2 regions of the Vibrio rubrogenes genome follow, and region 1 is predicted to be linked to the other one. Evidence: predicted binding sites of a transcription regulator. Region 1 holds the regulator's gene; the other holds the start of a gene.
The links. Region 1 encodes MetJ, which represses methionine synthesis genes. Its sites were predicted from a motif close to TTAGACNTNTANANGTCTAA; they were not measured.

Region 1 (16,094 bases):
TGCCATATCGGTCAGAAACAGATAAGGCTTGTCCGGATTATCCCGGAGTGGTTGAGAATGCATATTGTGTCGAGGGGGGCGGATAAACCGGGCAGATAACGTTCTGAGAATAATAGTGAGGTTTTGCTCCCCGGCAAATCTGGTTTCAAGGTTCTCTTTGATTGCGGACAGACGTTGACGCTCCGAATCGGGTAAATCTCTGGCTTTTCTCGGGTCAAGATTCGGCAGCAAAAGCACAACGATCAAAATCAGGAACATCGTGAACCAGAAAATGGCAAAAATCCGACCATAGAGGCTGTTTAACTTGGGAAGATGCATTAGTCCTCCGTAATCATCAGGTAGCCGCGTCCGCGCAGTGTTTTGATTCTCTCCCGACCATCATGACGGGCCGGGAGTTTTTTCCTCAGGTTGGAGACATGCATATCAATGGCGCGGTCAAATGCCGCCAGTCGTTTACCAAGCACGTCCAGACTCAGGGTCTCTTTCGTGAGCGCCTCTCCCGGATGCTGAACAAAGTGTGTGAGTAGTGCAAATTCTGTGGTGGTTAACTCAAGCAGTTCATCGTTGCAGTACGCTTCTTGTTTTTTGGGGTAGAGGCGTAAGTCCTCACACTTGATCACTTCACTCGATTTATGAACCGGTGCTTGTTGGGTGCGACGGAGAATGGCACGAATTCGCGCCAGTAGTTCCCGGTCACTGAACGGCTTTGGCAGATAGTCATCAGCACCAAGTTCAAGACCGATTACCCGATCGATTTCTTCGCCTTTGGCGGTCAGCATGAGTACAGGTGTTTGAGCATATTGAGAAGAGGAACGGATTTTTTTCAGCGTTTCTGTCCCATTCAGTTTGGGCATCATGACATCCAATAAGACGATGTCTGTCTGTTCGTCCAGCATGTTTAGACCAGCTTCCCCATCATGGGCTTCTGCAACACTGAATCCTTCAAAGCTAAGCACTTCGTTGAGTAGTGCGGTTAACTCAGTATCATCATCAATGATTAGGATATGGGGCATCAGTTGTTCTCCGCTGTGTTCTATGAATATGTTGTCTTTGCAAGCCGGTGACTTTTACCAATAGTTTACCTTTAAAATTCACGGATAAAGATCGTTTGGTGCCTCATTTACACTCTTTTACCGATGCTATACACCAGTTGACCTTACAGAATATAAGCTTAATTTACTGATACACGAAAGGCTGATGATGATTCAGTCTGTCCACCAAGAGGTAACAGAGATGAGTACTTTAACAAAAGTAATATTGGCAGCAGTTGTTCTCCCGTTAACACTCGGCAGTATGACTGTTTTTGCCGGATACCAGAACCATCATGGCGGTGGTTATTGGGGGAATCAACGTTTTGAATGCCAACGTTATGATCCCCGTGGGATGTTGCGATCATTTAACCTTACATCGGAACAGCAAAATCAACTGACAGCACTGCGACAAAAACATTGGGAGCAAAGGCAGGCCCGGATGCAAGATTTTCATCAAAAGATGGTATCGATTGTAACGGCAAAAAATTTTGATGAGCAAGCCGCTCAGAAACTGGCTGGCAAAATGGAAAATGCGCGCGTTGACGGATTTGTAGAGATGATGCGTCAACGGCATGACATGCTGAGTATTTTGACTCCAGAACAACAACAACAATGGCAAAAAATGTTTCAAGAAAGGCCTTACAACAATATGACCGGACCCGGTCAAAGCGGTGGTGGCGGTAATGGCCCTGGCTTCATGATGAACCAATGGTAGGGTAGCATCCGCGATTGTTGAGTCGTGAGCATTGTGAAAACAGCATGTTATTGGATAGCGTTGTGTAAGACCAATGACGTCAGTGAAGAAAGAGGTGACAGTGATGCGCCTCTTTCTTGCAACTACTATCAATAATTATTATCACTTTCATGTTGAAAATCAGTCAATTATCTTACCTGTCGATGAATAAACCACCTGCAATGAAGCTGATTTCGTTATATAGTTAATCATCAGTGATGACATTCATTCAGAGTTTTTTGATGCACACAAATTATATTCGTTTAGTGAAATCAGCAGCATGGAGTGCGACCATTGTCGCGATGACGCTGCTGATAATTAAAATGTTTGTTTGGTGGCATACCGGCTCAGTCAGTTTACTCGCGTCGGTAATTGACTCTTTGCTGGATATTGCTGCATCGGTGGTCAATCTTTGGGTGGTTCGTTATGCGCTTCAGCCGGCGGATCGGGAACATACATTTGGTCACGGAAAAGCAGAATCTTTGGCTGCACTGGCACAGGCGATGTTTATTTCGGGCTCCGCCTGCTTTCTGCTGCTCAACGGGGTTGACCGTTTCTTCCGGCCTCAGCCGCTACAAACACCGGAGCTTGGGATTTATGTCAGTGCGCTGGCGATAGTGGTGACCTTCCTGTTGGTTCGGTATCAAAAATATGTGGTTCGTAAAACAGGGAGTCAGGCGATTGCTGCGGACTCCTTGCACTATCAGTCTGATTTATGGATGAATATTGCGATTATGATCGCATTAGCAATGAGCTGGCAAGGGGTGACCCAAGCCGATGCGATTTTTGCCGTCGGGATAGGTGTTTATATTTTATATAGTGCCTACCAGATCATTCACGAAGCAATTCAGACGTTATTGGATCGCAAACTGCCGGATGAAGAAATCAGTCACATTCGTCAGTTGAGTTTATCCGTTGACGGGGTATTAGGGATTCATGGATTACGCACGCGAATGTCCGGTCCCGTTCGTTTTATTCAGCTTCATCTGGAATTAGATGATCATTTACCGCTGATTCAGGCACATGAGATTTCTGATCAGGTTGAAGCGTTATTACTGGCGCAGTTCCCCGGTTCCGATGTGCTTGTTCACCAAGACCCTTATTCTGTGATCCTGAAATCAGAATATGAGCAAAAAGTGGCAGAATGGTCGTAATGAATGGCAGAGACATGCTGACTGAGGTCGTGTATTGGTATCACATCCGTTGAGAAGCAGATAACCTGAAAGCTGTGTTTCAGGTTATCTGGATGACTTTCTTTTCCGATATCAGAACTTAGCTTCTAGCCTAATGCCCGAATAGTCAGAATAACCGCGTAGCATGATTGAGTAAGTCCCCGCAGCTGCGCGATCAAACGAGCATGACTCATTATTCCCCGCTTTGTAAGGACGGCAATCATAAGAACGGGTTCCTGCTTTCGCACCGTACTTCACATAAAGGTCGGCATCACCTTGGCCGCCCGACATCGAGATCGTAAAAGATCGGGATTCAGTCAGTTCGAATGTATACCAGCTTTGGCCTGATGCCTGTCCACTTAACCCGGTCAGTGGCTGACCGACCTTCAAAACCGGCTCCTGTGGTTGTTCCACGGTTGAATTTGCCATTTCTACAATATAGGCGAGGCCGAGCCGGGCAAATTTTTGTGCGTGCTTTCCTTCACGGTCAGAATTGGAGAGCGTATCCCGTGGAGTATGAATATTCGGGTTGTATTCAGCGAATTTTGCTTCGAAAGGCATCGATGCAGGATATCCGGCACCATGCCATGATGCGTGATCCGAGCAGCCATAACCACATCGGTCAAAGCCGTATTTCAGGCTGGGGAGATATTCATCGAGCAGCTGTGCCAAGAATGTATTCAGGTTGCTGTCGGTATAATCGGTCATGAAGACAATATCTTCAGCAGAACCGGGATAGTTTGTCATGTCCAACTGGAGGGCGGAAAGCACGTTTTTGCCGTCATTCTTATATTGGTTGGCGATATCCTGAGAGCCGCGTAACCCAACTTCTTCTGCCGCATAAGCCATGAAAGCAACGGTACGTTTCGGTTGAAAGTTGTTTTCTGCCAGTACCCTGATGATTTCAGTCACACTGGCGATGCCTGATGCATCATCATCCGCACCGGGAGCAACGCTTTGAGCGTTGGTTCCTGAACCTATTGTGGAATCCAGATGACCGCCAATGACTACGATTTCGTCGGGTTTTTCCGAGCCTCGAATGGTTAAAATAACGGATTTCTGCTGATAACCTGAGTGGCTCACCTGCTGAACGGAGGCATCGCGCCATGCGGAGGCTAAACCTCGCCATTCATTGGCAATCCAGTTAGAGGCTTGTGCCCCGGTGAGGGTCGTATAGAAGCGATTCGTAAAGTCCGATAAGCTGGTGATTGTATCGGTAATTTGCTCCGCGCTGATGAGTGGGATCAACGGTTTGACAATATCTTGTTGATGAATGCCAACCGCAGCAAATGAACTGCTGGTTAATGGCACCCGGCTCGCTTCAACAGCACTTTGTTTGGAATCATGAACAATATAACCGCCGCAACGGTGATGTTCTTCATGCATGTTGTGCGATAGCTCTGCAAGATCTTGTTGATCAACTTGTCCAACCCAAACAAGAGGATTATCAACAATAGATTGAGTCTGAATCGGTTGAGTGACAGATTCCAGCAGCGTACCTTTTGCATCCGCGCCAATCGATATCCAGACTTTGTTGTCGTCAGTCTGCAAATTTTCTGCCGCAATGAGCGATGTACTGAACAGTGTCAGTATGACGGCCAGACTGGTTTTCGTGTATTTCATTATCCTGATCTCCCTATCGTAGGCGCTTGATCTGAGTGGTAAAAGGCCTTAAAGGCCAGCGTTACTAAACTAACAAAACAAAGCAAGATTAGGGATGAATCAATGCAAATTAATTCATAACCATAATGTAAACAACAGTGAGCATAAGAATGTTAATAAATGTTTACATTATTTATATTTATGTAAATGATTATGCAAATGTGAGGGAAATATGACCTGCCGGAAATCCTGTTATCAGGGGAGGGCCGTGATTTTTTAGATTATTTTGTCTTCAATATTGGCTGTTACTATTGTTGATTCGCATAAGAAAAAAACTATACCCTGATGTGAATCAACAAAGAGTAATGACAAAATTGCAATACTCATCCACAATATGAACACTTAATCTTCAGTGCAAAAAAAGATCGAGTAACTTTGCAAAAAAAGTGACATGATGTGCTGAGAAGATCGGTTTGTTTTGACATAAACAACCGGATACAACTATCTATTAGAATGACATTCCCAATATTTTAGAGGGTGAGCATGATTAAAAAGATCGGGATATTAACAAGTGGCGGCGATGCTCCAGGGATGAACGCTGCGATTCGTGGCGTTGTACGCACTGCATTAGGCGCTGGTTTAGAAGTTTTCGGCATCTATGATGGCTATCTGGGGCTTTATGAAGACCGGATTGCTCGCTTAGAGCGTTCGAGTGTTTCTGACGTGATTAACCGAGGTGGTACATTCCTTGGTTCAGCTCGTTTTCCTGAATTTAAAGAGGTTCACGTTCGTGAAAAAGCGATTGAGAATCTGAAGAAGCATGGTATCGAGGCGCTGGTTGTCATCGGTGGTGATGGTTCTTACATGGGAGCCAAGAAGCTGACAGAGATGGGATATCCATGTATCGGCCTGCCAGGCACGATTGATAATGATATTGCCGGCACCGATTATACTATTGGTTATCTGACCGCTTTGAATACCGTCATTGATGCCATCGACCGCTTGCGCGATACATCATCATCTCATCAACGGATTTCTATTGTTGAAATCATGGGACGTCATTGTGGTGATTTAACACTCATGTCAGCCATCGCTGGTGGATGTGAATATATCATTACCCCGGAGACGGGATTGAATATGGATGAGCTGATTTCCAATCTGAAAGACGGCATCGCGAAAGGTAAAAAACATGCCATCATTGCGTTGACTGAGCTGATGATGGATGCCAATGTTCTGGCCAAGAAGATTGAAGAAGCGACAAAACGTGAAACACGAGCAACTGTGCTTGGTCATATTCAGCGTGGTGGTCGTCCAACAGCGTTTGACCGTGTTTTAGCGTCTCGTATGGGGAACTATGCGGTTCATCTTCTGCTGGAAGGTCATGGTGGTCGTTGTGTCGGTATTCAGAAAGAAGATCTGGTTCACCACGATATCATCGATGCGATCGAGAATATGAAGCGTCCTGTCCGCAAAGATTTGTATAAAGTTGCTGAAGAACTGTTTTAAGGTTTTTTCGTAGCACATATTAATAAAGACCGCAGTGTGCGGTCTTTTTTTGTATCGGATATTAAGTCGGATTCTTTTGGTTAACGGGAGTCTCTTCTGATGAGAGTCTCTCGATGTTTAATATCGAGAGACTGATAGTGTATATCAGACAATCCACATCCGTTCTTCCGGATCTTTTCTGTTCAGATAATGCGTCGATTGAATTCGACGAATTGTCCGGCATTTGCCGCGGATGAGCAGGGTTTCGGTGACGGCTATATTCCCTTGACGAGTGACGCCATCCAGTAAGTCGCCTTTGGTGATTCCCGTTGCGGAAAAAATCACATTATCACTGCGGACCATATCTTCCATCCTCAGCACTTTACCGGCTTCAACCCCCATTTGCTGACAACGTTCAGTTTCCTGCTGTCCGATCTGGCGGTTTTCAGCGGTATCCCCTTTTACTTCGTGACGAGGCAGAAGACGACCGTGCATATCACCGTCTAAGGCACGAATGACGGCTGCAGAGACCACGCCTTCCGGTGCGCCGCCGATACAATACATGACATCCACTTCACTATCGGGCATACAGGTTAAAATTGAGGCTGCCACGTCACCATCGGGCACGGCAAATACGCGGACGCCCCATTGTTGCATTTCTGCGATGACTTGCTCGTGACGAGGTTTAGCCAACGTAATCACGACCAGATTATCCAGTGATTTACCTAATGCTTGCGCGACATGTTCGAGATTCTGTTTAAGAGGCTGATTGAGATCGATACATCCTTTGGCTCCCGGCCCGACGACTAGTTTTTCCATGTACATATCAGGTGCTTTCAAAAAGCTACCTTTTTCCGCTGCTGCCAATACGGAGAGCGCATTCGACTGCCCCATGGCTGTCATGCGAGTTCCTTCTATCGGATCAACTGCGATATCTACTTCATCGCCTCCCAAACCGACTTTCTCGCCAATATAAAGCATCGGGGCATCATCAATTTCCCCTTCTCCGATGACAATCTCCCCCGTGATCTCGGTCTTATTCAACAGACTCCGCATGACTTCGACAGCTGCACCATCCGCTGCACTTTTATCACCGCGCCCAAGCCATTTATACCCGGCTAAAGCGGCACCTTCGGTCACCCGGGAAAAGGCCATTGCTAAATCACGTTTCATGTGAACTCCATCTTGACGGAAAACTGAGAAATTTGCGTCGAATTTTAGCATATCCCGACGAAAACGTTTGCTGAAATGCTTGCGGATTATTGCATTTGATCAAAGCGGTCTCAGATCTTCAGCGCTATTTCGGGGCTCAAGAGCGATTGAACCCGTCACGAAGAACAATAAAAGTAAGAATTGTGTCAATTCACGTCGGTTTTTTAATCGAATGGTGAAAATATTCAATATAGAGCGTGTTTCTCCAGCCATGGCTGAGTAGAATGAGCAACTAGGTACAATCATTATTGCAAGCGCAGAATCGTAAAGGATATAAGCATGTCTTTTGAAGTGTTAGAGAAATTAGAAGCCAAAATTCAAACTGCCGTTGATACAATCACACTCCTTCAAATGGAAGTTGAAGAATTAAAAGAAGAAAAACAGAAATTGATTGAAGAAGCGACTCAGCTGAAAACCAGCCGTGATGAACTGGAACAGCGCGTACAGGACATTCAGCAAGAGCAAACCGCATGGCAGGAACGCATTCGCAATTTGCTTGGTAAGATGGAAGATATGGAGTAAGGCTGGACCTTCTATCTCAAAGCGATTTGGTTCAAGCTTTCTATATCACAAGTGCGGTATCAAAAATAACGCGATATTAAAAATGCCGACGAGAATGTCGGCATTTTTGACGGGAGAGTTTGAAATACGTTTTATACTTGCGGCCGGATGCCCAGTGTATGACACAATGCATAAGTCATTTCTGCCCGATTCAGCGTATAGAAATGAAAGTCTTTCACCCCTTCACGACTGAGTATCCGGACCATGTCAATGGCTTGGCTTGCACCGACAAGCTGACGTGTCACCGGATCATCGTCTAATCCGTCGAATTGCTTATTCATCCATCCCGGTACTTTGACGTGGTTTTGCGCGGCAAAGCGAGATGCCTGTTTAAAGTTGGATACCGGTAGAATACCTGGTACGATTTCGACATCAATGCCGGCACTGACACAACGGTCCCTGAATCGTAGATAACACTCAATATCAAAGAAAAACTGAGTGATGGCACGATTGGCACCGGCATCAACTTTACGTTTGAGGTTCAGTAAATCAGCCTGAGCACTTTTTGCTTCCGGGTGGACTTCAGGAAAGGCTGCGACAGAAATATCAAAGTCATGACGGGATTTGAGTAACGTGACCAGATCAGCAGCATACATATCCGGTTTACCGCCGCCCGGTGGAATATCACCACGGAGCGCAACAATGTTCTCGATGCCGTTGTTCCAGTAGTCATCGGCAATTTGAGCCAATTCATCTCGACTGGCATCAATACAAGTGAGGTGAGGCGCTGCGACTAAGCCTGTCTGGGATTTGATTTCTTTAATGATGGAATGGGTTCTGTCTCGCTCTCCAGAGTTAGCCCCGTAGGTGACAGAGACGAATTTGGGCTGTAAGGTTTTTAAGCGATGAACTGAGTTCCAGAGCGTTTCTTCCATTTGTGGTGAGCTTGGCGGGAAAAACTCAAAAGAGACATTGATGTCTCCGGATAATTCACTAATATTTTGATTCAGTGCATCAATATGTCCAGCATATGAGTATCCCATCTTCTCTCTCCCGTGAATGATGGCTAATCGGATAGTAATCGACGTTTAGACGTCTATATGTCTAGATATTCTATTGAATCGTTTTTCATGTCAACAATATAAAGATGAATATTATTCATGATTATATGAAGGCTTTTCACATCTCTTAGTTTAGAAACAAATAGTTTAGAAACAAATCAGGAGCCAAAAGGCTCCTGATATATTGAATGCGTGATCAACGATGGGTTTATTATAATAAGCTGGAAAGTAGGTTGATGTCTGACTGAATCGCGCCCGCAGTGACGTCTCGCCCGGCACCGGGACCGCGAATCACTAACGGATTGTCTTTATACCATTTACTTTCGATCGCAAAGATATTATCGCACGGTAATAGATTGGCTAATGGATGCTCCCGATGCAATGCTTCCACACCGACGGAGGCTTTTCCAGACTTCTCCAAGCGAGCGACATAACGCAGAACTTTATCTTCCCGCTGCGCTTTTGCCAGACGTTCAGCAAGCTGAATGTCGAGCAGAGTGCTTTGATCAAGAAAGTCATCCAGAGAGAGGCGTTGTAATTCTTCCGGGACCAGTGATTCGACAGAGACCTGATCGGGCTCAATATCCAGACCGGATTCACGCGCCAGAATCACCAATTTTCTCATGACGTCGGAACCATCCAGATCATTTCTCGGATCGGGCTCGGTTAAGCCTTGTTGCCATGCCAGATCAACCAATTCACTAAATGGAACGGTGCCATCATATTGCTGGAATAACCAAGACAGTGTTCCTGAGAAAATCCCGGAAAGCGCGACAATCTCATCTCCGCTTTCCCGCAGATCTCTCACTGTATGGTTAATCGGCAGACCGGCACCGACCGTCGCATTGTAAAACCAGTGACGGCTGATCTTTGCAAAAGAGTCTTTGACTTGATAGTAGTATTCACTACTGGAAGAACCCGCGACCTTGTTTGCGGAAATAAGGTGCATCCCTTGTTCTGCGATCTGAATATACTGTGAAGCGAGTTCGGCACTGGCTGTCACATCCAGCACGATGACATCATCATAGCCGCGGATCTGCCCCAGTTTGAGCAGCCATTCTTGACCGTCATTAGGGATGGATTCTTCAAGAAAATGGTGTTCGATATTTGTCGGTTCTATCCCGTGTTCATCAAACCAGTAGGTCTGACTATCGATCACCGCGACCAGTTCAAAATTCATCCCGCGGCGTTTTTCCAGCTCGGCTTTTTGTTCCGTGAATAGCTTGAGCCAACTCGAACCGATATTGCCTTTGCCACAAAGTGCGAGTGCCACACGTTTCTGCGCCTGGAAAAGGTGGGTATGCAGTTGACTGACAAGCGTATCTACGGATGTCTGACGAAGTATCGCGACCAGACTCAATTCCGATTCAGATTCACAAAGGAACTCAATCGGAGCCTGTTTGAGTTGCTGATAAAAGCCAAAACAGTGGTTGGCATTTTTAGTCACTCCGGCACCAACGGCTGCGACGAGTGAGTAGCCTTCTTTGAGACGAATTTCTGCTTCAATAGCGGCATCTTGCAAATAAGACAAGGCACCAGAAGCGATTTCAGCCGTGTAAGCAAGCTGTATGCGATACTGGTCATCTTGTTTATCATAAGCAAGCGGCGTGAGCTGGGCTCGCTTGAGTTGCTCGATTACCTGTTTGTACAGGCGCTGAAAATCGTGTCCGCGCGCGAAACTGAGCTCAATCAGCAAGACTTCATCCAGAGACGTGATGATTTTTGCACCCCGTCCGGAAGCGAGTACCCGTTCGATATGGGTTGAACCGGCTTCAGGGTCATAGCTACACCGAAGATGCAGATCAATCGCACTTTGTGCCACGGGCTGTAATGTCCGACTGTGTAAAACCGGTGCGGCAAGGCGAGCCAGTTCGCTGGCTTCATCCAGACGAAGTAACGGCAGCAGGCAGGCATCAGTGACAACTCTTGGGTCAGCACTGTAGACTCCGGCGACATCACTCCAAATTGTTACCCGTTCTACTTCTGCCAGTGCACCAATGATGGTCGCGGAGTAATCGGAACCATTTCGACCCAGCAGAACCGTTTCTCCGGCTTCATCTTGAGCGATAAAGCCAGTGATCACGATCCGCTGATGACCGTGTTGAGCCAAAATTTCCTTGAGCAACGGATAGGACTGAGCACGGTCAATTTCCGGCTGTGTTTCTCTGTGAGCGCGTAAGAATGCTCTGGCGTCTTGTGAAATCGCCATTAATCCTTGCTGATTGAGTAACGCTGCCATTAAACGGGATGACCAAATTTCGCCATGAGCCAGCACGAAGGCCTGTTGGGCGGCGGTCAGTGGGGAAGTGAGTTCTGCAAGAGTCATGCATTCATCACTGAGCCGGTTCGTCAGTGCCTGCGCGGCTTCTCCTTCGAGCAAATCTGCAATCAGCTGGCGTTGAAACTGCTGAATCTGACCTAAAACTTCTTGAGCCTGTTGCGGCTCGACGGTTAGGTTTTCAATAAAAGCAATGAGTTGATTGGTTGTTTTGCCTGCGGCAGAGACCACAACCAGATCGTGACTTTGCGAATACTCTTTCAGAATTAGAGCCACGCGGCGATAACATGCCGGATCAGCCAGACTACTTCCTCCGAATTTATGGAGGTGGCGTACGGTGGTCATCAACGATTCTCCTTTATCCAATTCAGGGATTGATCCAGATCGGCAATCAAGTCATCGGCATCTTCTAAGCCGACCGATAGTCGTAATAGTTGTAGAGAGATACCTGCTTTGTGGAGCGCTTCCTCACCCATTGCTCGGTGGGTCATCGTCGCCGGGTGACAAATTAAACTTTCGACACCGCCGAGTGACTCCGCTAATGAAAACAGATTGAGCCGACTGACAAATTGTTGCAGCTCTTCATAGCTTCCCGCAAATTCAAAGCTGAGCATCGAACCAAATCCGCTTTGCTGCTTTTTCGCAATGTCATGGCCGGGATGAGTCGGTAAGCTCGGATGATAGATCGTCCCGATGAGGTCTTGAGACTGCAAGTAAGCAAGAATTTTCAGAGCGCTCTCTTCATGGCTACGCATTCTGGGACTCAAGGTGCGAAGTCCTCTGAGTGTCATATAACTATCGAATGGTGTGCCGGATGCACCGATACAGTTGGCCCACCAAGCGAGTTGTTCTGCGTGTTCTTTGGTTTTACTGATGATCACACCGCCAATCACATCGGAGTGGCCATTGATATACTTGGTCGTAGAATGGATCACAAAGTCAGCACCAAGCGATAAAGGTTGTTGGTAGACCGGGGTCAGAAAGGTATTATCAACGGCAACTAAAGCACCGACTTGTTTAGCTTGTTGACAGATTTTTTCGATATCGACAACCCGAACGAGCGGATTGGATGGGGTTTCCAGCAAAATAAGTTTGGGTTTCTGGGCCAGCGCTTCAGCAAGTGCGGTATCGTCGCATTGATCAACGAATAGCACCCGGAAGTCGCCTTTGTTGGCGCGGGTATTGAATAAACGATACGTGCCGCCATAGCAATCATTGGGCGCGACGATGAGATCATCGGGGCCGATAAAAGCAGAGACCCATAGATTGAGCGCTGAGGTACCGCAGTTTGTAATCACCGCACCCTGACCACCTTCCAGTTCGTAAAGTGCTTGTTCCAGAAGTCCACGGTTCGGATTACCGGAACGGGTATAATCATATTGCGGGACTTCACCGAATGCCGGAAATCCATAATTCGTTGAGAGATAAATCGGCGGAACTACAGCATGGTACTGCGTGTCTGACTCAATACCCGTTCGAACGGCGATGGTTGCAGGTTTGCGAGTGCTCATATGTGATTCCTTCCTATTTGATGACAAATGTCGTTCATGACTGAAAATCTCAATCGACACAGATTGGATATGGTTGCTCACTTTACTGATTTTTTTATGAGACGTCAATACTTCTAGACGTCTATATGTCTTTGCTTATAGCAGTAAATAAAGCTAAAATTAACACCTACTTTTTTTGATAATAATGACGGGTTCCGGGCAATGAGGGAAAGCAATGGCTGATTGGAATGGTGAATACATAAGTCCTTATGCTGAACATGGTAAGAAAAGTGAGCAGGTCAAGAAAATTACGGTTTCTATTCCGTTGAAAGTACTTAAAGTATTGACTGATGAACGGACAAGACGCCAGATCAATAATTTACGTCATGCAACAAATAGTGAGCTTTTGTGTGAGGCGTTTTTACACGCATATACCGGTCAGCCTTTGCCGACGGATGAAGACCTGCGTAAAGATCGTCCGGATGATATTCCAACCGAAGCAAAAGCAATCATGACCGCGATGGGGATTGAATTTGAATCTTATGATGATTAATCCGAAGGTGTCTGACTTCTCAGATAGATAAAACATTCTTTTCTGTGTACTGGCTGATTTGGCGGGATTGTTTTAAGCTCAAACCAATATGAAATCAATCTCTCTTTAGAAAGGGAACAATGCAGAAGGTTCTGGTTGTTTCCTTTGAAGATAAGGAACGTCTGATATGATCTATGTTCACTACCTTGAACAGTCTCGGGCATTACGTGTGATCTGGTTGTTGGAAGCTCTCGAACTCGAATATGAAATTGTTCATTACAGTAGAGATCCAAAGACTTGGGGTGCACCGGATACATTGAAGGCGGTTCATCCGTTAGGTAAGTCTCCGACGATTGTTGATGGCGAACAAACTATTGCCGAGTCAGGTGCCATTATTGAATATCTGATCGATACCTATGACCGTCAACATCGTTTCCGGCCAGAGTCGGGTCAGGCATTACTGGATTACCGCTATTGGTTACATGCCGCTGAAGGTTCTTTCATGATGTGGCTGGTGATGCGGCTGATCTTTATCAAGTCGAGAGAAAAACTCCCATTCTTGCTGCGTTCGCTGATTGGTTCTTTTCTCAACAAGATGGATCAGATTGTGATTGAGCCCCGTGTATCTACTTTTTTGCGTTATATCGATGATACGCTTGCGCACCGTTCATGGTTTGCCGGAGAGCAGCTCAGTGGCGCTGATTTTCAGATGAATCTGGTACTACAGCTTGCCGATATGCGGGCCGACTTGTCGGGCTATCCAAATATTCAACGATATATAAAACAAGTTGCTAATCTGGCGAGCTATCAGCAAGCCTTGCAAAAGATACCTGCTTGAACCAAAGTGCTAAAAAAAGAGGATGCATTGTGTGCATCCTCTTTTTTATCAGTAAGACACTTGCCAGCGTGCCATATTAATCTTGCATATAGCCTTCAGGCATTGAAATACGAGCAACACCTGAATCAACGGCTGCCTGCGCAACGGCTTTGGCAACCCGGGGCAACAGGCGTGGATCCATCGGCTTTGGAATAATGTACTCGGGTCCGAATGAGAGGCTATCGACACTGGCCGCTTTCAGAACCTCTGCCGGTACTTCTTCTTTTGCGAGCTGGCGAATGGCTTCAACCGCTGCGATTTTCATTTCATCGTTAATTTCACTGGCTCGAATATCCAAGGCACCACGGAAAATGAACGGGAAACACAGTACGTTGTTGACCTGATTCGGGTAGTCAGAACGACCCGTTCCCATAATCAAATCGTTGCGGACTTGATAAGCCAGCTCAGGCTTAATTTCTGGATCTGGGTTTGAGCAGGCAAAGACTATCGGTTTTTCAGCCATGAGAGCTAATGCTTCCGGAGGCAGCAGATTCGGTCCGGAAACACCAAGGAAAAGATCGGCATCTTGAATCACATCTTCCAAGGTTCTCTTATCCGTATTATTGGCAAATAACTGCTTGTATTCATTCAGGTCATCTCGGCGCGTGTGAATGACACCTTTGCGGTCGAGCATATAAATTTTTTCACGCATGGCGCCGCATTTGATCAGCAGTTCCATACAAGCAACAGCTGCCGCACCGGCACCAAGACAAACAATCGTACACTCCTTCAGGTCCTTTCCCTGTAGCTCAATAGCATTGAGCATTCCTGCAGCCGTGACGATTGCTGTGCCGTGTTGATCATCGTGGAAGACTGGAACATCGCAACGTTCGATAAGACGTCGTTCGATTTCAAAACAATCCGGTGCCTTGATATCTTCCAGATTAATACCACCAAACGTATCAGCAATATTCGCGACAGTCTCAACGAATTCATCGATGGTCCGGTGTTTTACTTGAATATCGAATGAGTCCAGACCGGCGAATCGTTTGAAAAGCAATGCTTTTCCTTCCATCACAGGTTTGGATGCCATCGGCCCCAGATTACCTAATCCAAGGATGGCTGTACCGTTAGAGATGACTGCGACAGTGTTTCCTTTGGCGGTATACTTGTAAATATTATCGACATCCTGCGCAATCTCACGGACAGGCTCGGCAACTCCGGGACTATAGGCTAAAGCCAAGTCTGCCGCTGTGTCGGCCGGTTTGGTCAGGGTGACGGCAATTTTTCCTGCGGTCGGAATGGCGTGATAATCCAAAGCTTTCTGGCGAAAAGCTTCTTCAGGCGTTAAATCTTGGCGATTGTCTTCAGACATAAGGGTAACGTCTCGTTGTAATGTTTATAGGGGAAAGAAACTTCATTCTAATGGATGTCCGAGTATCTGCCTAGGCGATTATGGCATTATGTATTTAAAAATCGCTTAAATATGTAGAGGTTGGAGGAGTTTATGCTGGTATATTCTGTTTTATGTAAGGATTACGTTGATGTCGCTGAGATAACGACGCATTGATAGGCCATGACCATCAACGGGATGAATGGTAGCAAAGGGCTGGGGAAAATAAAAAGGACACCGAATGGTGTCCTTTTTGAAATTCTCAGCGAAGAGAGATTATTTTTTACCGCTGCTAAGCGCACCGAAACGCTTGTTGAAGCGATCTACACGACCACCGGTATCAACGATACGTTGTTTACCTGTATAGAATGGGTGACATTTGTCACAAACATCCAAGTGCAGAGAATCTTTGCTCAGTGTTGATCTGAATTCAAAAGCGTTGCCGCAAGAACAGGTTGCGCTTACAACTTTGTATTCTGGGTGGATACCAGTTTTCATGGGAGAACCTCAAAAATCGGGCCATGTCGCTATCCGGATCGTTGCCGGACACCACATGTCAGTTAATCATATCGTCTTACATCGGTTGTGATACGGGCATCCGTATCATCAAGGCGCGCTATATTAAAGAATCCATGAGCGCGGATCAACTAGTTTTGCTGTTATTTTCACCATTCTCATTGCTGTCTCGAATTTCACGAGAGCTTCGATTAGACTGTTGTCCATGATTTTTACATCTGATGTTCAGTGATATGCATCCATCCATTGCCCGAGTGGCATTACCCGTCCC
Region 2 (16,094 bases), on a different contig from region 1:
GTTGAAAGCGGGGTGACGGTCATGGCACGGTGCAGTAATGCCGTTGCTTGCTCAGTCAATGCCGGTGTATGTGTATTGAACACCCATTCAATTTGTTCCGCCAGTGTTTCAGCACCGCGTAGAATCGCTGCAACAGGGTTATTCAGTTCATGAGCGACCCCGGCCACAAGCTGACCGAGGACGGCAAGCTTTTCCCGCTCGACTAACTGTTGCTGGGTTGCCTCCAGTGATTCGAGCGTTTTCTGTAATTCAAGTTTTGTGGTAATGCTGCGTTGTAAGCGTCGGTTAAAATGACGTAAAAGTAGATTGGTGAACAGCGGTAATAGTTGACTGTCGGAATGCATCACCTTGGCAAAAACCTCTCGATCAAGCTTGATAACATGAGTTTTGGTGAGTGTGACAGCTGTTGAGAATGAAGGTTCGCCGGTTACAAATGACATCCCACCGACCAGATTTCCTTTTGGATGCCGGACGACTTCGCGTTCATGGCCGAGTTCATCTTGCTTAAATAGTGCCACTTCTCCTTGAGTGATAAACCAGAGAAACTGATTTTCTTCTCCTTCCCGGGTGAGCAGGTGATTGGGGGAGTATGTCCGGCACGCGTGGGTTTCATCTTTTTGCTCAAAGAAGGCATACAGGAGAACGATCACCTTTTCTGCCAGTTCAGTATCACTCATCTGATGATAATCATGAATAAATCCCTGCCGGAAATGTCGCATGGAATTATCGACATGGGCGCGCAAGAGTTGTTTCTGGTCGAGCACTTGACTGTAGTCTAATAAGTTGTCAGATTCGGCATCGAGAATAAACCGGGTCAGCTCTTTGTTGGCGGTTTGGTACAATATTTGGTTGGGTAGTGGCTTGGTGAGCGCGTGGTCCAATCTTCCTTCATTGACCGCCGATAGAATGACCTGAATATCTTTTCCCGCGCTAATGAGCACTTTTCTGGCATCCTTGGTGTGGGGCTGCTTGTCAAGCTGAATCAAGAAATCTGCGCCATTGAGCGCATCATGGTGGCAGGCGATCACTAAAGCGACAATTTGTGAACGTTCATGAATAAAATCCAGTGTATACTGCGCGTCGCTGATCGAATCGACACAATATAGATCGAACAGGCCAGTAAAAGGGGTCAGTTCATGCTGATACTGTTCCACACTGATCGGGTTGTTATCTAAGCAGATAATCGCGTAGTGGTTCACAAAGCTCTCACAGATAAGAATATCCTTTCTGAAACTTTACCAAGGTTTTACGGATGGGGATGAGAGCTAAGTTCTATAATGAGCGGTTTGTCGGTGAAAAGAAATGAAACAGTCTGGATTGCATGATTGATGTGAATCTCATCGATGGATACCATTGAAAGTGTAACAATAAATATTCAAATAACTTTTCTGCTTAAACGGATGTGTATCAGTTGCAAGGTGATTTGAGTATGTATGATAGACAATAAACTAAAGAGATCCTGTGTTATGAATCAACTTAAAAAAATCGCAGCAGTTGGCGGTGCGGTCTGCTTGGTGGCTTCCTGGCCATTAGTCGTCGGACAGATAGCCGAAAGAGTGTTTAAAGACAATATTGGCAATATTGATAATCAGTTGGTAACGGCAAAAGTGCTGAGTTATGACCGTGGATATCTTTCGTCACAGGTTAAAACTGAGATTCAGGTGACTGACCCGGGCTTAAAAGCACAGATGCAGGATGATGATTTACCTACGTCATGGATTTTGAACAGTGATATGCAACATGGCCTTCTTTCTATTCATGCCGTCACTCAGTTAGACAATCAGCCGGATCAGCCGATAAAAATCGTGACCCGGACACAGCTCAACGGCAATACCCATTTTGAAGTGGATAGCCAAGTGACGCATTATCAGGGCAATACATGGTCGATGACATTCACGCCAATGTCATTGTCTGGAGATGTTACAACGTTAGGTGAAATTGATTATCAGCTGGATATCCCATCTGTGCAGTTTAGTAATGCTGATCTTCAGATTCAGGTGAATAATCTTTATGGCAATGGTCAGGGTAAAAAAGAGAAAGGATTCTGGATTGGTTCTCAAACGCTCCAGGTCGATAAGACCGTGATGTCTGATGACTCTGGTCTGGGAGATTTTACTTTAGAGAATGTTGGGTATCAGAACACCTCATCTATGGATGCCGATCGGACCCGATACGATACTCGTCAACAATTTAACATTGCCAAAATTTCGGCTCAGGATGGTGTAGTTGAACATCTGAATGTGATTTTCTCGATGGGACAGCTTGATGTCGCTAGTTTGGCGAAGATTGCTGAAATATTGGAGCATTATGCCGATATCACGCCGACTGATGCGCAAAATTTACAGCAAGCGCTTGATCAACTGGTTTCTAAAGGGTTTTCAATTGCGTTAGAACAGTTGGATATCGGTTTAGCACAAGGACAAATAGAGTCCAAAGTTGATCTGCAATTGCCAGAAGATATGCAACAAACTATGCAAGATCCGCTGGCCGTCGTCAAAAAACTGACAGGGCATGTAGAAAGTCAAGTGCCGAAAGCCGTTACCGATGCTTTCCCAGTATTGCGGCAAGGTGTCGATGAGCTAGTGACCATGCAAATGATGCAGGAAAATGGTGATGCCTATCAGATGAACGCAACCGTACAAGATGGTGACCTTGTTTTTGACAGTGGGAAGAAAGTGCCGCTGATGGCAATATTGATGTCAGCGATGATGCAAATGTAACCATTTTTTATCGTTCAATCGATTTATTCTGGGTTATTTCAGCACCAGCATTCGAAAAGAGGCAATTCGCCTCTTTTCTGCTTTTTTTGTCACCGGAAAAGTGATATTAATCAAGGCTTCTATTATAAATGCATGATTGACCGTAGGAGCAACGAACCCATGAAGTTAAAGTCTGACACCGTGTATAACTTCAGTGCAGGCCCTGCAGCTTTACCAAAAGCCGTGATGGAACAGGCGCAAGCCGAATTTATCAACTGGAATCAACTGGGCACATCCGTGATGGAAATCAGCCATCGCAGTAAAGAGTTTATTCAAGTCGCCCAAGAGGCGGAGCAGGATCTTCGGGAGCTGTTGAATATTCCTGATAATTATAAAGTCCTGTTTTGTCAGGGGGGGGCCAGAGCACAATTTGCGGCGGTGCCATTGAACTTATTGGGTCAGTCAACCAAGGCGACTTATATTGATGCCGGATACTGGGCAGAGAGTGCGATTGATGAAGCGAATAAATACTGCGACATCGATTTATTTGATGCCAAAACTGAAATTGACGGACAAATGGCCGTGAAACCAGCCAGTGAATGGCAGGTTGCTCCAGACTCAGCGTATGTTCACTTCTGTCCGAATGAAACCATTGATGGCATTGAGATTAATGATCTGCCGGTTACGGATAAACCGATTGTGGCAGACATGTCTTCCAATATTCTGTCGCGGGAGATTGATGTCAGTCAGTACGGGGTGATTTATGCCGGTGCCCAGAAAAATATCGGACCGGCGGGGATTACGATCGTTATCGTTCGGGATGATTTACTTGAACTGGCTCATAAGATGTTACCGAGTGTTCTGAACTATAAAGAACTGGCGGAAAAAGACTCCATGTTTAATACCCCGCCAACCTATGCTTGGTATCTTTCTGGTTTGGTCTTTAAATGGCTGAAAAATCAGGGTGGGGTTAAAGCGATTGAGCAGGTCAACCGTGAAAAAGCCGAGGTACTTTATGGTTACATTGATCAGTCGCCATTCTACCGTAACACGATTCATCCGAATAACCGTTCTCGAATGAATGTTCCGTTCCAGTTGGCAAACCCTGAACTGGATGGCAAATTCCTTGAACTGGCCAAAGAAAGAGGTTTGGTGGCATTGAAAGGTCACCGTGTCGTGGGTGGTATGCGGGCGTCACTTTATAATGCAATGACACTAGAAGGTGTTCAGGCATTGGTTGCATTTATGCAAGAATTCGAGGCGGAATACGCATAATACTGAATTCACAGCCGATTGATTGAAAAAACGCAGCAAAATTGCTGCGTTTTTTTATGGCTTATGATGATCGGACCCGTTTTGATTTCGCTGGATTTTTGTCCCGTTGCTGTTGCGACTTGGCTGGCTGAGATGGCGTTTTCTGAGACTGATTGCGGCCCTCGCGCAATGGCGCAAATCCAGGTTGAGATTTGGTATGTTTGGTCGCAAAACGATTCGCCCCATGTCTGCCGGATTTTCGACGTTGTGCCGGTGTTTGTTTCTGTTGGTCTTCTGCCGGAATCAGGCAGTGAGGGGCGTCACCAATCAGATGCTTTTTGCCCATATCAACCAATGCTTGTCGTATTAACGGCCAGTTATTCGGATCATGATAGCGAAGTAATGCTTTATGCAAACGGCGCTGGCGCTCTCCTTTGGCGACCGGTACAACATCGCGCTTTTTATACTTGACGCGTTTGAGCGGATTCGTCTCTGCATGGTACATCGCTGTGGCGTTACACATCGGGGATGGGTAAAAATTTTGAACCTGATCGCATTCAAAATTATTTTTCTTCAGCCACAGCGCCAGATTCAACATATCCTCATCTTCGGTGCCGGGGTGAGCGGAGATGAAGTAGGGGATCAAATACTGTTTTTTCCCGGCCTCTGCGCTGTATTGTTCGAACATCGCTTTGAACTGCTCGTAAGCGCCCATACCGGGTTTCATCATCAGATCTAATGGCCCTTTTTCGGTATGTTCCGGGGCAATTTTCAGGTAGCCGCCGACGTGGTGTGTCACCAGCTCTTTGACATACTCCGGGGACTCAATGGCTAAATCGTAGCGCACACCAGAAGCAATCAAGACTTTCTTAATCCCTTCGACCTCCCGGGCTGAACGGTAGAGATCGATGGTATGTTTATGATCAGTATTGAGTTTGTGACAGATCCCCGGGAACACACAGGAAGGACGCCGACAATTGGCTTCCGCTTTCGGATCTGAGCAGCCTAAACGATACATGTTGGCCGTCGGCCCGCCGAGGTCAGAAATTGTTCCGGTAAAACCGGGAACTTTGTCGCGAATCTCTTGCAACTCTTCCAGAATCGACTCTTTTGAACGATTCTGAATAATCCGCCCTTCATGTTCAGTGATGGAACAGAAAGAGCAGCCGCCAAAGCATCCGCGCATAATATTGACTGACGTTTTGATCATATCGTAGGCCGGAATCTTCGCTTTTCCGTAACGAGGATGGGGAACGCGGGCATAAGGCAGACCAAAGACAAAATCCATCTCTTCGGTAGAAAGCGGAATCGGTGCCTGATTGACCCATAATTCCCGATCACCATGCTTCTGGATTAAAGCACGGCCTGAGTAAGGGTTGGTTTCCAGATGGAGCACCCGGCTCGCATGAGCATAAAGAATCCGGTCATTGACCAGTTTTTCATACGACGGCAGACGTACCGCCGTGGTTTCAGCATCGTGGCGGGAGGGACGTACCGTAATTGGCTGGGCTTGCGCCTCACTGGTGTTGGTTTCACAGGCGGGTTCGGCCTGATAAGGATTGGTCGGCACAAACGGTTTACCCGGCTTTTCTATCCGCGAAGAGTCGATGACTCGATAGGTGTCCGGCGCTTGAGAGCAGATCACTGCTGTGCCGCGAATACGCGTCATCGACTGAATTGATTCTCCCTGTGCCAGCCGGTGAGCGACTTCGACCAGTGCCCGCTCGGCATTACCAAATAGCAGAATATCAGCCTTGGCATCAAATAAGATCGAACGACGGATTTTGTCTGACCAATAGTCATAGTGGGCGACGCGGCGCAGGCTCGCTTCAATGCCCCCTAAAACAATTGGTGTCTCTTTATAAGCTTCGCGGCAGCGTTGGGAATAGACCAGCGTGGCGCGATCCGGCCGTTTTCCCCCTTCATTTCCGGGCGTATAGGCATCATCATGACGCAGTTTTTTATCTGACGTGTAACGATTGATCATCGAGTCCATGTTACCGGCAGTAATCCCAAAAAACAGGTTGGGCTGCCCCAGCGTCATGAAGTCTTCTTTATTATGCCATGCCGGCTGAGCAATAATCCCGACCCGGAATCCCTGAGCTTCGAGCAGACGGCCGATAATCGCCATGCCAAAGCTCGGGTGATCAACATAGGCATCACCGGTGACGATGATGACATCACAGCTATCCCAGCCCAACTGGTCCATTTCTTGTCTGCTGGTTGGCAGAAACGGTGCGTGACCGAAGCACTTGGCCCAATAGGGTTCATAGTGATGAATTGGCGTGATGTTGCTGTGCATATTTTGACCTCATGAATGTGCGGCGGGCATTATAGCGGCAAGTGAGAGGCGCTGCCAGCATCATCAATCCACAAAATAAATCGGGGTATTGATTTGTCACGTTAGAGGATCGTTCCCTCGATGTACCCCGACAGTTCTGCATCATTCAGCTTTCATCCGGCAGGGTTTTTGGTATGATCGCGCTATCTAATTTTATGTCAGATTTCGTTATGCTGAATGCTTTTATTGCCGTATTGCTTCCTATGACTGTCGGAGCACAATTCATTCTTACGCTTGTTTTGACCAAAGGAGAAATTTGTCCGGGGCAACGGGGACGAATTCACCGTATTTTACCGTTATTGTTTGTGTTATGGCTGCTGGTTGCTTCTCAGCATCTATGGACGTTATTGAATGTTGTGCTGGTTGGCTATTTTTATTCTCAGGTCAAAACCGGTAAAACCCGACAAGAAGGGCCTCTCAGTCTTCTTCTGGTTGCAAACGGGGTCGCCGGTCTCACCCTGCTTTATGCTATTCTGACCGCCCCGAACTGGATTGCCGCTATCTCACTGGTATTGTCATGCTTGTTGTTAGGAGCAATTGCCGCCCATCTATTATTAACGATTGCCAGAACTCGTCTGCAAGCTTTTCATCGACTGTTACCCGTTGCGGGGATTGTGGCAGCAATGTTATTGACACTTTGTATTGTACCGTTGACTGCCAATATGGATCCGATTCAGTTACAAAATGTGTTGCACTCGATTTTGCTCTGTTTCTCTCTGTTAGTGACCGCTGTGATTATCTGGTCGTGGCATTTACTCATGACCAAAAGCGCGGATAAAATTCAGTTGGGTATTTCCTGTTTGGTACTGTTAACGTCAATGACCGGATTTCATCAGTTGTATTTTTATTAGGCAGCTTGCCACAATTTAGCACTACACTTACATGAGGTTTGAGGTTGATTTCATTCAGGCTGATGGCCTCAGAATCACAGAAAGGAGGGTAGTGATGGACTTTTCAAATATTGATCGTTTAGACAATTCGATTTTGCTTGGTATCGTCAATGAGAAACTGCGGCTCGAATGTGAAAGTTTTGACGATTTAGTAACCACTTATGAGTTTAATTCTCAAGCTGTGCTCAATAAGTTAGGTCATCTGGGTTATCAGTATGATCCGCTGACCAATCAATTCAAAGCCGAACATTGAGTCTGTTCATTGGCATGAGCGCGTTTGAAGGTTACTGAACCCTGGATGGGGCGGGGATAAGACATGGCCGGACAGTGACTCCCGCCATGTCTTAAGAGGCAATGCACCTGATTCATTGATAATGTGAATGATTGGGTATGTTTGCTTGTGATTTGACGTCATACAAACTCATGATCTTTGACTGGGGTGTAAAATGAGCGTTTCGGACTATCTAACACCACATGGGTCGTGACCCGGCGGATTTTGGGATTTTCCTGCATCAGTGTTTCAATGAATGCGTCATACTCCAGTGCAGTTGCCGCAGTCACCAGGACTATCAGATCAAACTGCCCGGTCACATAATAGATTTGTTGGATATTTTCTTTCTGCTCAGCCCAACTTTTGAAGTGGGACAGTGTCTGGTAGTTGTCCCGTTCGATCTCTAAACCGGCTAAAAAGCTCATATGATTGATCAGATATTGCGGATCAATGATTGCCACTTCCTGTTGAATAACTCCCTCCTGACGTAATTTTTTGATCCGGCGTTGTACGGCGGATGCCGATAATCCAATCTGTTCGGCAATCCGTTCGGTTTGCAGCCGACAGTTACGTTGCATGATATCCAGTATTTTCTTATCAAATAAGTCAAGTTGCATATTTTAAGGTCTCTGGTGCGGATTTTCTGCATATTACGATAAAATATGCAGAAAATCATAGCCAGATTTGATGATTTCTCCGTTCAGCTGCACTTTTTTACCGGATACTATTTGAGCCGAGACGGTGCGCGTGAAAGAGCGTGTCTGGCCGGTATCGATTTTGAAACCTATGGAAGCTTGTACTGATGTCTAAGTCCCCACCGTATTCTCCTGAAACACTGGCACTTTCGGCTGGTTTTTTTCCGGATCAGCAAACCGGAGTCACGACCCCCAATATTACAATGTCGGTCAATCACTGTTTTGTACCGGAGGAAGGTTCGTTTTCCGCCAACGGGATTGAGGATTTGGCCGATACGCCTTTTCTGTATGCCGGCTGGACCAATCCGACCGTCCGACAGCTTGAACAGCGCATTGCTGCATTGGAATGTACTGATGATGCCTATGCAACGACGACGGGTATGGCAGCATTGTCAGCGGTGTTTTTTTCACTGTTGCGTGCCGGTGATCATTTGATTATCAGTGATGTCTGTTATGCCGCTGTTTATGAGTTAGCAAGAGAAGTCTTGCCTGATTACGGTATCGAAGTCACACCGGTGAACCTGACGGATCTCGATGCGGTCACGCAGGCAATTCGTCCCAATACCCGGCTGATCCATGCCGAGAGCCCTTGTAACCCATTACTTCGTCTGACAGATTTGGCGCAACTGGCGCATTTAGCCAAACAGCATCAGGTATTGCTGTCCGTGGATTCAACCTTTGCGACACCGGTGATTACTCGCCCGGCAGTACTGGGTGCCGATCTTGTCATTCACTCGCTGACCAAGTTTATCAATGGTCACGGCGATGCATTGGGCGGGTGTGTCGCGGGGAACAAAACTTTGATTGCAAAAATTCGTTCCAGAGCGGCAGCGCATTTTGGGATCACGATTAGCGCACAAAATGCCTGGCTGATTATGCGTGGTATCGAGACCTTGTATCCACGGATGAAAACCATTAGTGATTCGGCGTATCAAATCGCGCAATGGCTGGAGAATCATCCCCGGGTGAAGCAAGTGAATTATCCGGGGCTCACATCTCATCCTCAATATGTGCTGGCGAAGGAACAGATGGCTTATGGAGGCGGGATTATCGTTTTTCAGGTCGATGCGATGGATGACATTGCACAACGGTTTGCCAAAGATGCTCGTTTATTTTATTACGCTTATTCTATCGGTCACCAGCGTAGCCTGGCGGTCTTGCTGAAAACAGCCGACTTGATGGCATCGACCTACCGGATGACGGCTGAACAGGAACAACAATTTCGACGTTATGCCGGAGAAGGAGTATTGCGGTTGTCGATTGGTCTGGAAAATCCGCACGATCTCATTGAAGAGCTTGATCAGTTACTGCGTTAATCGGTTCTTCGCGGTTTATACCACTTTGAAGTCTCTCGGAATAAGGATGTAGTAAGAGGTAAAAAGTGGATACGGGCTGTCCGTCTGGCTTGATTTTTTTGTAGACAAGGTTGTGATTAATTGTGACGAAAGTATTGAAAAGTGCTACTGTTCTGTCGCACTATGTTAAAGATAACTTTGCTGAATAATTCAGCAAAGTTGACAACACAACATCGCATTTCTTGATGGAAATGGTCACAGATATAAAAATCATAAAGGGACAGTATGAATAAAATATTAAAATCAGCTATTGCCGGGGCGGTACTTGCCTGCTCGGCATTGACGACACAGGTTTATGCAGCATCATCTGCACTGGAAAACATCCTGAATAAAGGGGAACTCAGAGCTTGTTTTGACGCTGGTTATGTGCCGTTTGAAATGAAGACCAAAGATGGTCGTTTTGTCGGTTTCGATTTAGATATGGCAAAACATATGGCACGTTCTATCGGCGTTAAATTTGTACCGGTTAATACCGCATGGGATGGGATCATTCCTGCCTTGCAGACCGACAAATGCGATATCATTATCTCTGGTATGACCATTACACCAGAGCGTAATCTGAAAGTTAACTTTGCCGACCCTTACATTGTTATCGGACAGTCGGTACTGATTTCGCCTAAACTGGTTGGCAAAATCAAAAGTTATCAGGATCTTAATGATCCGAAATATACTTTAACCAGTAAGCTGGGAACCACAGGCGCAGATGCCGCGAAACGTTATATCCCGAAAGCGAAGCTGGATCTTTATGACACTGAAATCGATGCCGTACTTCAAGTCTCAAATGGTAAAGCCGATGCCTATGTGTATGATTTACCGTATAATGCCATTTATGTCGCGCAGCATCCACAGCAGGTGACACATCTGGATACACCGTTTACTTATGAACCACTGGGATGGGCAATTCGTCAGGATGATCCTAATTTCCTCAATTTCCTGAACAATTACCTGCGTCAGGTGAAAGGTGATGGAACTTACCAGCGTATTTATGATAAATGGTTCAAGTCTGATAGTTGGCTGAAGGATGTTCAGTAATTTCCTCGCGACTATACTCAATTAATATGAAGTACCGGACTCGGGGTTTCCCTTGTCCGGTTGAGCAGTAAACAGAAGAGAATCATTGTAATGCAGTCAAAATCCAGCCGTTGGATAGGCCATGGAATTTATGCCGTAATTATGGTGTTGCTGGTGGGTGGAATTTATTTCTCCGGCAAAACAATTAATTATAACTGGCATTGGGATCGACTATGGCCCTATATCGTCAATACTGAGATGCAGAATATCCGAGCTCACGGTGATGGTGTGTCTGTTATCGAAGACAATAAAATTATTGTGAAATTTGATAACGGAGCTCCCGATCAGGTCATTAAGTCCTATGATGAACGAGTGATTGGTAATGGTGATTTAATTTTCGAAGGGGATACCGTTGCCCGGGTCGAAGATTGGAAATTCGGACCGATAGCCGTCGGGCTTTGGGTGACGGTGAAAATCTCTTTCATCTCACTCTTCTTTGCCATTTTTCTGGGCCTGATTTTCGGGTTGATGCGAGTCGCAAAAAATCAGACCGCCCGGGATCTTTCCCTGACCTATGTCGAAATTATTCGCGGTACACCGTTGCTGGTGCAGATTTTTATCGTGTATTTCTTCATCGGTACCGTATTGGATTTGGATCGATTTACCGCAGGCGTCGTGGCACTGTCTGTATTTACCGGTGCTTATGTCGCAGAAATTATCCGGGCGGGGATTCAGTCAGTATCCAGTGGTCAAATGGAGGCCGCTCGTTCATTAGGGATGACTTATCCGCAGGCCATGCTGTATGTCATACTGCCGCAAGCCTTTAAGAGAACGTTGCCACCGCTCGCCGGGCAGTTTATTAATCTGATTAAGGATTCATCATTGGTTTCGGTGATTTCAATTACCGATCTGACCAAAGCCGGCCGGGAAGTGGTTGCGGGTAGTTTTGCTCCCTTTGAAGTTTGGTTTACCGTTGCCGCGCTTTATCTGCTCGTCACCGGCTCACTCTCGTGGGCGATCCAACTGTTAGAAAAGAGGTTATCGGCTAGTGACTAATAATCAATATTCCGGTGAAGACATGATTGTTGCCAAAGGGATTGAAAAATTTTATCCCAATGGTTGCCATGCTCTGAAATCGGTCAGTGCGACGGTGAAAAGAGGCGAAGTTGTTGCGATTATCGGACCTTCCGGCTCAGGCAAGTCCACTTTCTTGCGGACACTCAATCAACTTGAAGCTATTAATGAAGGTTCAATTATCGTTGATGGTGTCGATATGTACGCGAAATCAACGGATATCAATCAATTACGGCAAAATGTCGGGATGGTGTTTCAAAGCTTTAACTTGTTTCCCCATAAGACTGCTTTAGAAAATGTGATGCTGGCACCATTGAAAGTAGCTAAACGTCCGGCGAAAGAAGTTGAAGCCACTGCGAAAGCGTTAATGAAACGCGTTGGTCTGGCTGAGCGGATGAATAACTATCCTTCTCATCTGTCCGGCGGGCAACAGCAACGCGTGGCGATTGCCCGGGCGTTGGCGATGGAGCCGGATTTGATGTTGTTCGATGAACCGACATCAGCGCTTGACCCTGAAATGGTCGGTGAAGTATTGGATGTCATTAAGGGATTGGCAGCAGAAGGTATGACGATGGTGATCGTGACTCATGAAATGGGATTCGCTAAAGAGGTCGCCGATCGCGTGTTGTTCATGGAAGAAGGCGCCCTGTTGGTTGATGATACGCCTCAGGTGGTGTTTGAATCCCCGCCTCATCCCCGTTTACAGCAATTTCTTGCCAAAATTTTATAATTGAATTTTCCGCCAGTTGTTGACTGGCGGAAGTCATTTCTATCAGGCGATTTTTATCCCTTCTAAGTGCGTTTTACACTGTTGCCGTGCTGTGGCAAAGAAAGCCTGTAGATAACGTTTCTCTTTTTCCCCATGTCGTACGGCAGCAAATAGTCGCCGCCATAATCCTTGTCCCAGAGGCTTGCTGGTGATCAGGCGCTGGCGGGAAAATTCGCTGATGGCCCAATTGGGCAGTGCTGCAACCCCTAAGCCGGCTGAAACCATCTGCACCAGCATGAGCGTATTGTCTGCCTGTTTCCATTTCAGCGGTTCTACACCGGCCGGATGAAGAAAGTGTTTATACACATCGAGACGCTGTTTCGGCACCGGATAAGTCAGCATGGTCTGTCCGGCTAAGTCTGCCGGTTGAATGGCAGCAACGTCAGCTAGCGGATGATTGATTGCGGTCACAAGGCGCATTTCAAAATCAAACAACGGCTCATAATGGATTTCGGAGCGAGGCATAATATCCGAGGTGATCAAGAGATCAAGCTCTCCCGCCAACAGTGCTGGGAGTGGTTCAAAACCAAATCCGGAAGAAAAGTCCAGCGTCACATCCGGCCAGCCAAGCTGATACTCCTTGAGCGCTGGCATCAGCCATTGAAAGCAGGAATGACAGTCGATTGCCATATGCAGACGCCCATTGACATCTTCTTTGAGACTGGCGATTTGGTGTTCTGCCTGAGCCATTCTCGGTAAGACATCCTCCGCCAGTCGTAGCAAAATTTCACCTTCGGATGTAAACCGAACCGGTCGTGTTTTTCTGAGAAACAGCGGACTGCCAATCCGCGACTCCAAATCTTTGATCTGATGAGACAGGGCTGACTGGGTCAGGTGCAGCGCGGTCGCCGTTGCGGTTAAAGAACCGGTATCTCGAAGGGAAATCAATGTCTTGAGATGTTTGATTTCTAACATGAGTTTTCCTCATTCATGATAAATCATGTTGAATATTTTTACTAAATTACGCTGAAACCAAGCACGTGTAAACATCCGGACGTCGATATGAGTTAGTTAATTTCAATTTATTTTTATGATTATGAATTTTATTAATGTATCGGTTGAATAATTGGCGTTTGGCAATGAAATCATTTTGTACGATATTTTAGCCATCCAGACATCTTAAAGTGTCTGAACGATCAGTCAGTATTCCGATCAATCCGTATCAAATATTCACGGCAAACAATAATCAATCAAAAGGATGGTATTCATGGCGACAACTACACATATTCTGGGCTTTCCTCGTATCGGTGAAAAAAGAGAACTCAAATTTGCTTTAGAAGGGTATTGGCGCGGAGAGCTTGATCAGTCTCAGTTGGCAGCAACTGGCACATCGATTCGTCACGAGAACTGGGCACTTCAAGCGGACAATCAACTCAGTTTTGTCACTGTCGGTGATTTTGCTTGGTATGACCATGTGTTGAATACGTCTCTGTTATTAGGCCATGTGCCACAACGCCACCGCGATGGTGATATCAATATTGATACACTGTTTAAAATTGCCAGAGGGCAGTCCCGCCAAGGGTGTGGCTGTCAAGGCGGTAGTGCTGCTTCGGATATGACCAAATGGTTCAATACCAATTATCATTACATCGTGCCGGAATTTTCAGCCGATGATACGTTTGAGGTGAGCTGGTCACAGCTATTTGATGAAGTCGATGAAGCCATTCAGCAAGGGCATCAGGTGAAGCCGGTATTACTGGGACCATTGAGTTATCTGTATCTGGGGAAATCCGTGACAGAGGGATTTGACCGGTTATCGTTATTGCCCCGGCTTACAGTGGCTTATCAAACCATTCTGGAGAAACTGGCAGCACAAGGGGTTGAGTGGGTTCAGATTGATGAGCCAATTTTGGCACTGGAATTAGAGCAAGCATGGCTTGATGCTTTTCCGTCTGCTTATGATCAATTACAAGTGCAACGGAGCTCGGGAAGAATCAAGTTGTTGCTTACCACTTATTTTGATTCGATCACTGATGTGTTCGATCGTGTGACAGCCTTACCGGTCGATGGACTGCATATTGATAGTGTCTCTGCACCGCAGCAGTTGGATGAAGTGGCCGGAAAACTCCCAGCCGATTGGATCCTGTCTGTTGGCGTTATCAATGGACGCAATGTCTGGCGAGCCGATCTGGCGGCATTACTAACACAGTTACAGCCTCTCAAAGCGCAGTTTGGTGATCGTCTGTGGGTTGCAAGCTCATGCTCGCTACTACATAGTCCGGTTGATCTCTCACTGGAAACCGAACTGAGTGAAGAAACGCGGAGTTGGTTTGCCTTTGCCCGTCAAAAAGTGGCCGAGTTGGGATTACTTGGTGCTGCGTTAGACGGCGATATTAAAGCTGCTGAGGCGTGTCAGAACTATAGTCGCCCGATTGAACAGCGCCGGGCCTCCCTGCAGGTGAATAAACCGCATGTCCGGGAACGGGTCGAAGCGATTACTGAAGCACTGGCGACAAGAGCACTGCCTTATTCAGCGCGGGCCACATATCAGAAGGAAGCATTGGGGTTACCCTTCTTGCCGACCACGACAATCGGCTCTTTCCCTCAGACCAGCGAAATCAGAAAATTGCGCAATGATTTTAAGCAGGGACATTTGTCTGAAAGCGACTATAAAACAGCGTTGAAAGCACATATTTATGAAGCAGTTGAACGGCAAGAAGCGTTGGGACTGGACGTCTTGGTTCATGGTGAAGCTGAGCGGAATGATATGGTGGAGTATTTCGCGGAGAACTTATCCGGATTCCAGACAACCCGTTTCGGCTGGGTACAGAGTTATGGTTCGCGCTGTGTCAAACCTGCCATTGTCGTGGCTGATATTGAGCGTGAAAAACCGATAACGGTAGAATGGTCGCAGTATGCTCAATCTCTCACTTCAAAACAGATGAAAGGGATGTTGACCGGCCCTGTTACCATCCTGTGCTGGACATTCCCCCGGGAAGATATCACCCGTAAAACGATTACTCAGCAACTCGCACTGGCACTGCGTGATGAGGTTGCTGATTTACAAACGGCTGGTATCAATATTATTCAGATTGATGAGCCGGCAATTCGAGAAGGTTTGCCGCTGAAGAAACGTGATCATCAGGCTTATCTGGATTGGGCGGTTCAGTCTTTCCGTATCGCTGCGTCTAGTGCTGCGCCACAAACGCAGATCCACACTCATATGTGTTACAGTGAATTCAATGAAATCATTGAATCAGTTGCAGCTTTGGATGCTGATGTGATCACAATTGAAACGTCGCGGTCAAATATGGCGCTGCTCGATGCATTTGAGGCCTTCAATTATCCGAATGAGATTGGTCCGGGTGTTTATGATATCCACTCACCGAACATTCCATCTCAGGAGTGGATGGTTGAGCTATTGAAAAAGGCAGCGCAAGCCATTCCGGCAGAGCGGTTATGGGTAAACCCTGATTGTGGTTTGAAAACCAGAGGCTGGCCGGAAACAGAAGCCGCATTACGCAATATGGTCGCAGCCGCCAAAACACTTCGTGAGCGTTGGGAAGAACAGATCGCATCATGATGATACTGCCATAAACCAAGGGCCCCGATATCGGGGCCCTTGGTCATTTGACGAAAGCAAATTGACAAAGATAAATCGCTGAGTCATTGCTTCTGTGTATATTTTGTACAAGTGTTTTGGTCAATCATTTGATCAATGATTAACTGACCACGGGTATTACGGATTTTTATCCGATAGGCAAGACCCGCATCGAGATTCGATTTGGTTTCCGC

Region 2: a site for MetJ is predicted at 13,462-13,481, ahead of metE (5-methyltetrahydropteroyltriglutamate--homocysteine S-methyltransferase). Genes of this name have one in related genera too.

The regions. Positions count from the first base shown of each region.
Region 1 is NZ_JCARSY010000034.1:4,049-20,142, forward strand. It holds gene cpxA (envelope stress sensor histidine kinase CpxA) at 1-318, opposite strand, end outside; gene AC55NX_RS17325 (response regulator) at 318-1,013, opposite strand; gene AC55NX_RS17330 (Spy/CpxP family protein refolding chaperone) at 1,234-1,746, shown strand; gene fieF (CDF family cation-efflux transporter FieF) at 2,007-2,918, shown strand; gene AC55NX_RS17340 (M28 family metallopeptidase) at 3,030-4,559, opposite strand; gene pfkA (6-phosphofructokinase) at 5,082-6,044, shown strand; gene glpX (class II fructose-bisphosphatase) at 6,189-7,196, opposite strand; gene zapB (cell division protein ZapB) at 7,515-7,757, shown strand; gene metF (methylenetetrahydrofolate reductase) at 7,889-8,779, opposite strand; gene AC55NX_RS17365 (bifunctional aspartate kinase/homoserine dehydrogenase II) at 9,009-11,420, opposite strand; gene AC55NX_RS17370 (O-succinylhomoserine (thiol)-lyase) at 11,420-12,586, opposite strand; gene metJ (met regulon transcriptional regulator MetJ) at 12,801-13,118, shown strand; gene AC55NX_RS17380 (glutathione S-transferase) at 13,285-13,935, shown strand; gene AC55NX_RS17385 (malic enzyme-like NAD(P)-binding protein) at 14,012-15,289, opposite strand; gene rpmE (50S ribosomal protein L31) at 15,584-15,805, opposite strand; gene priA (primosomal protein N') at 16,057-16,094, shown strand, end outside.
Region 2 is NZ_JCARSY010000011.1:101,777-117,870, reverse strand. It holds gene AC55NX_RS10435 (ATP-binding protein) at 1-1,199, opposite strand, end outside; gene AC55NX_RS10430 (DUF945 family protein) at 1,467-2,720, shown strand; gene serC (3-phosphoserine/phosphohydroxythreonine transaminase) at 2,880-3,974, shown strand; gene AC55NX_RS10420 (YgiQ family radical SAM protein) at 4,036-6,255, opposite strand; gene AC55NX_RS10415 (HI_1241 family integral membrane domain) at 6,429-7,145, shown strand; gene AC55NX_RS10410 (DUF4250 domain-containing protein) at 7,240-7,437, shown strand; gene AC55NX_RS10405 (Lrp/AsnC family transcriptional regulator) at 7,596-8,072, opposite strand; gene AC55NX_RS10400 (hypothetical protein) at 8,118-8,258, shown strand; gene AC55NX_RS10395 (trans-sulfuration enzyme family protein) at 8,258-9,466, shown strand; gene AC55NX_RS10390 (transporter substrate-binding domain-containing protein) at 9,731-10,537, shown strand; gene AC55NX_RS10385 (amino acid ABC transporter permease) at 10,628-11,572, shown strand; gene AC55NX_RS10380 (amino acid ABC transporter ATP-binding protein) at 11,595-12,320, shown strand; gene AC55NX_RS10375 (LysR substrate-binding domain-containing protein) at 12,363-13,274, opposite strand; gene metE (5-methyltetrahydropteroyltriglutamate--homocysteine S-methyltransferase) at 13,567-15,882, shown strand; gene AC55NX_RS10365 (GspS/AspS pilotin family protein) at 15,966-16,094, opposite strand, start outside.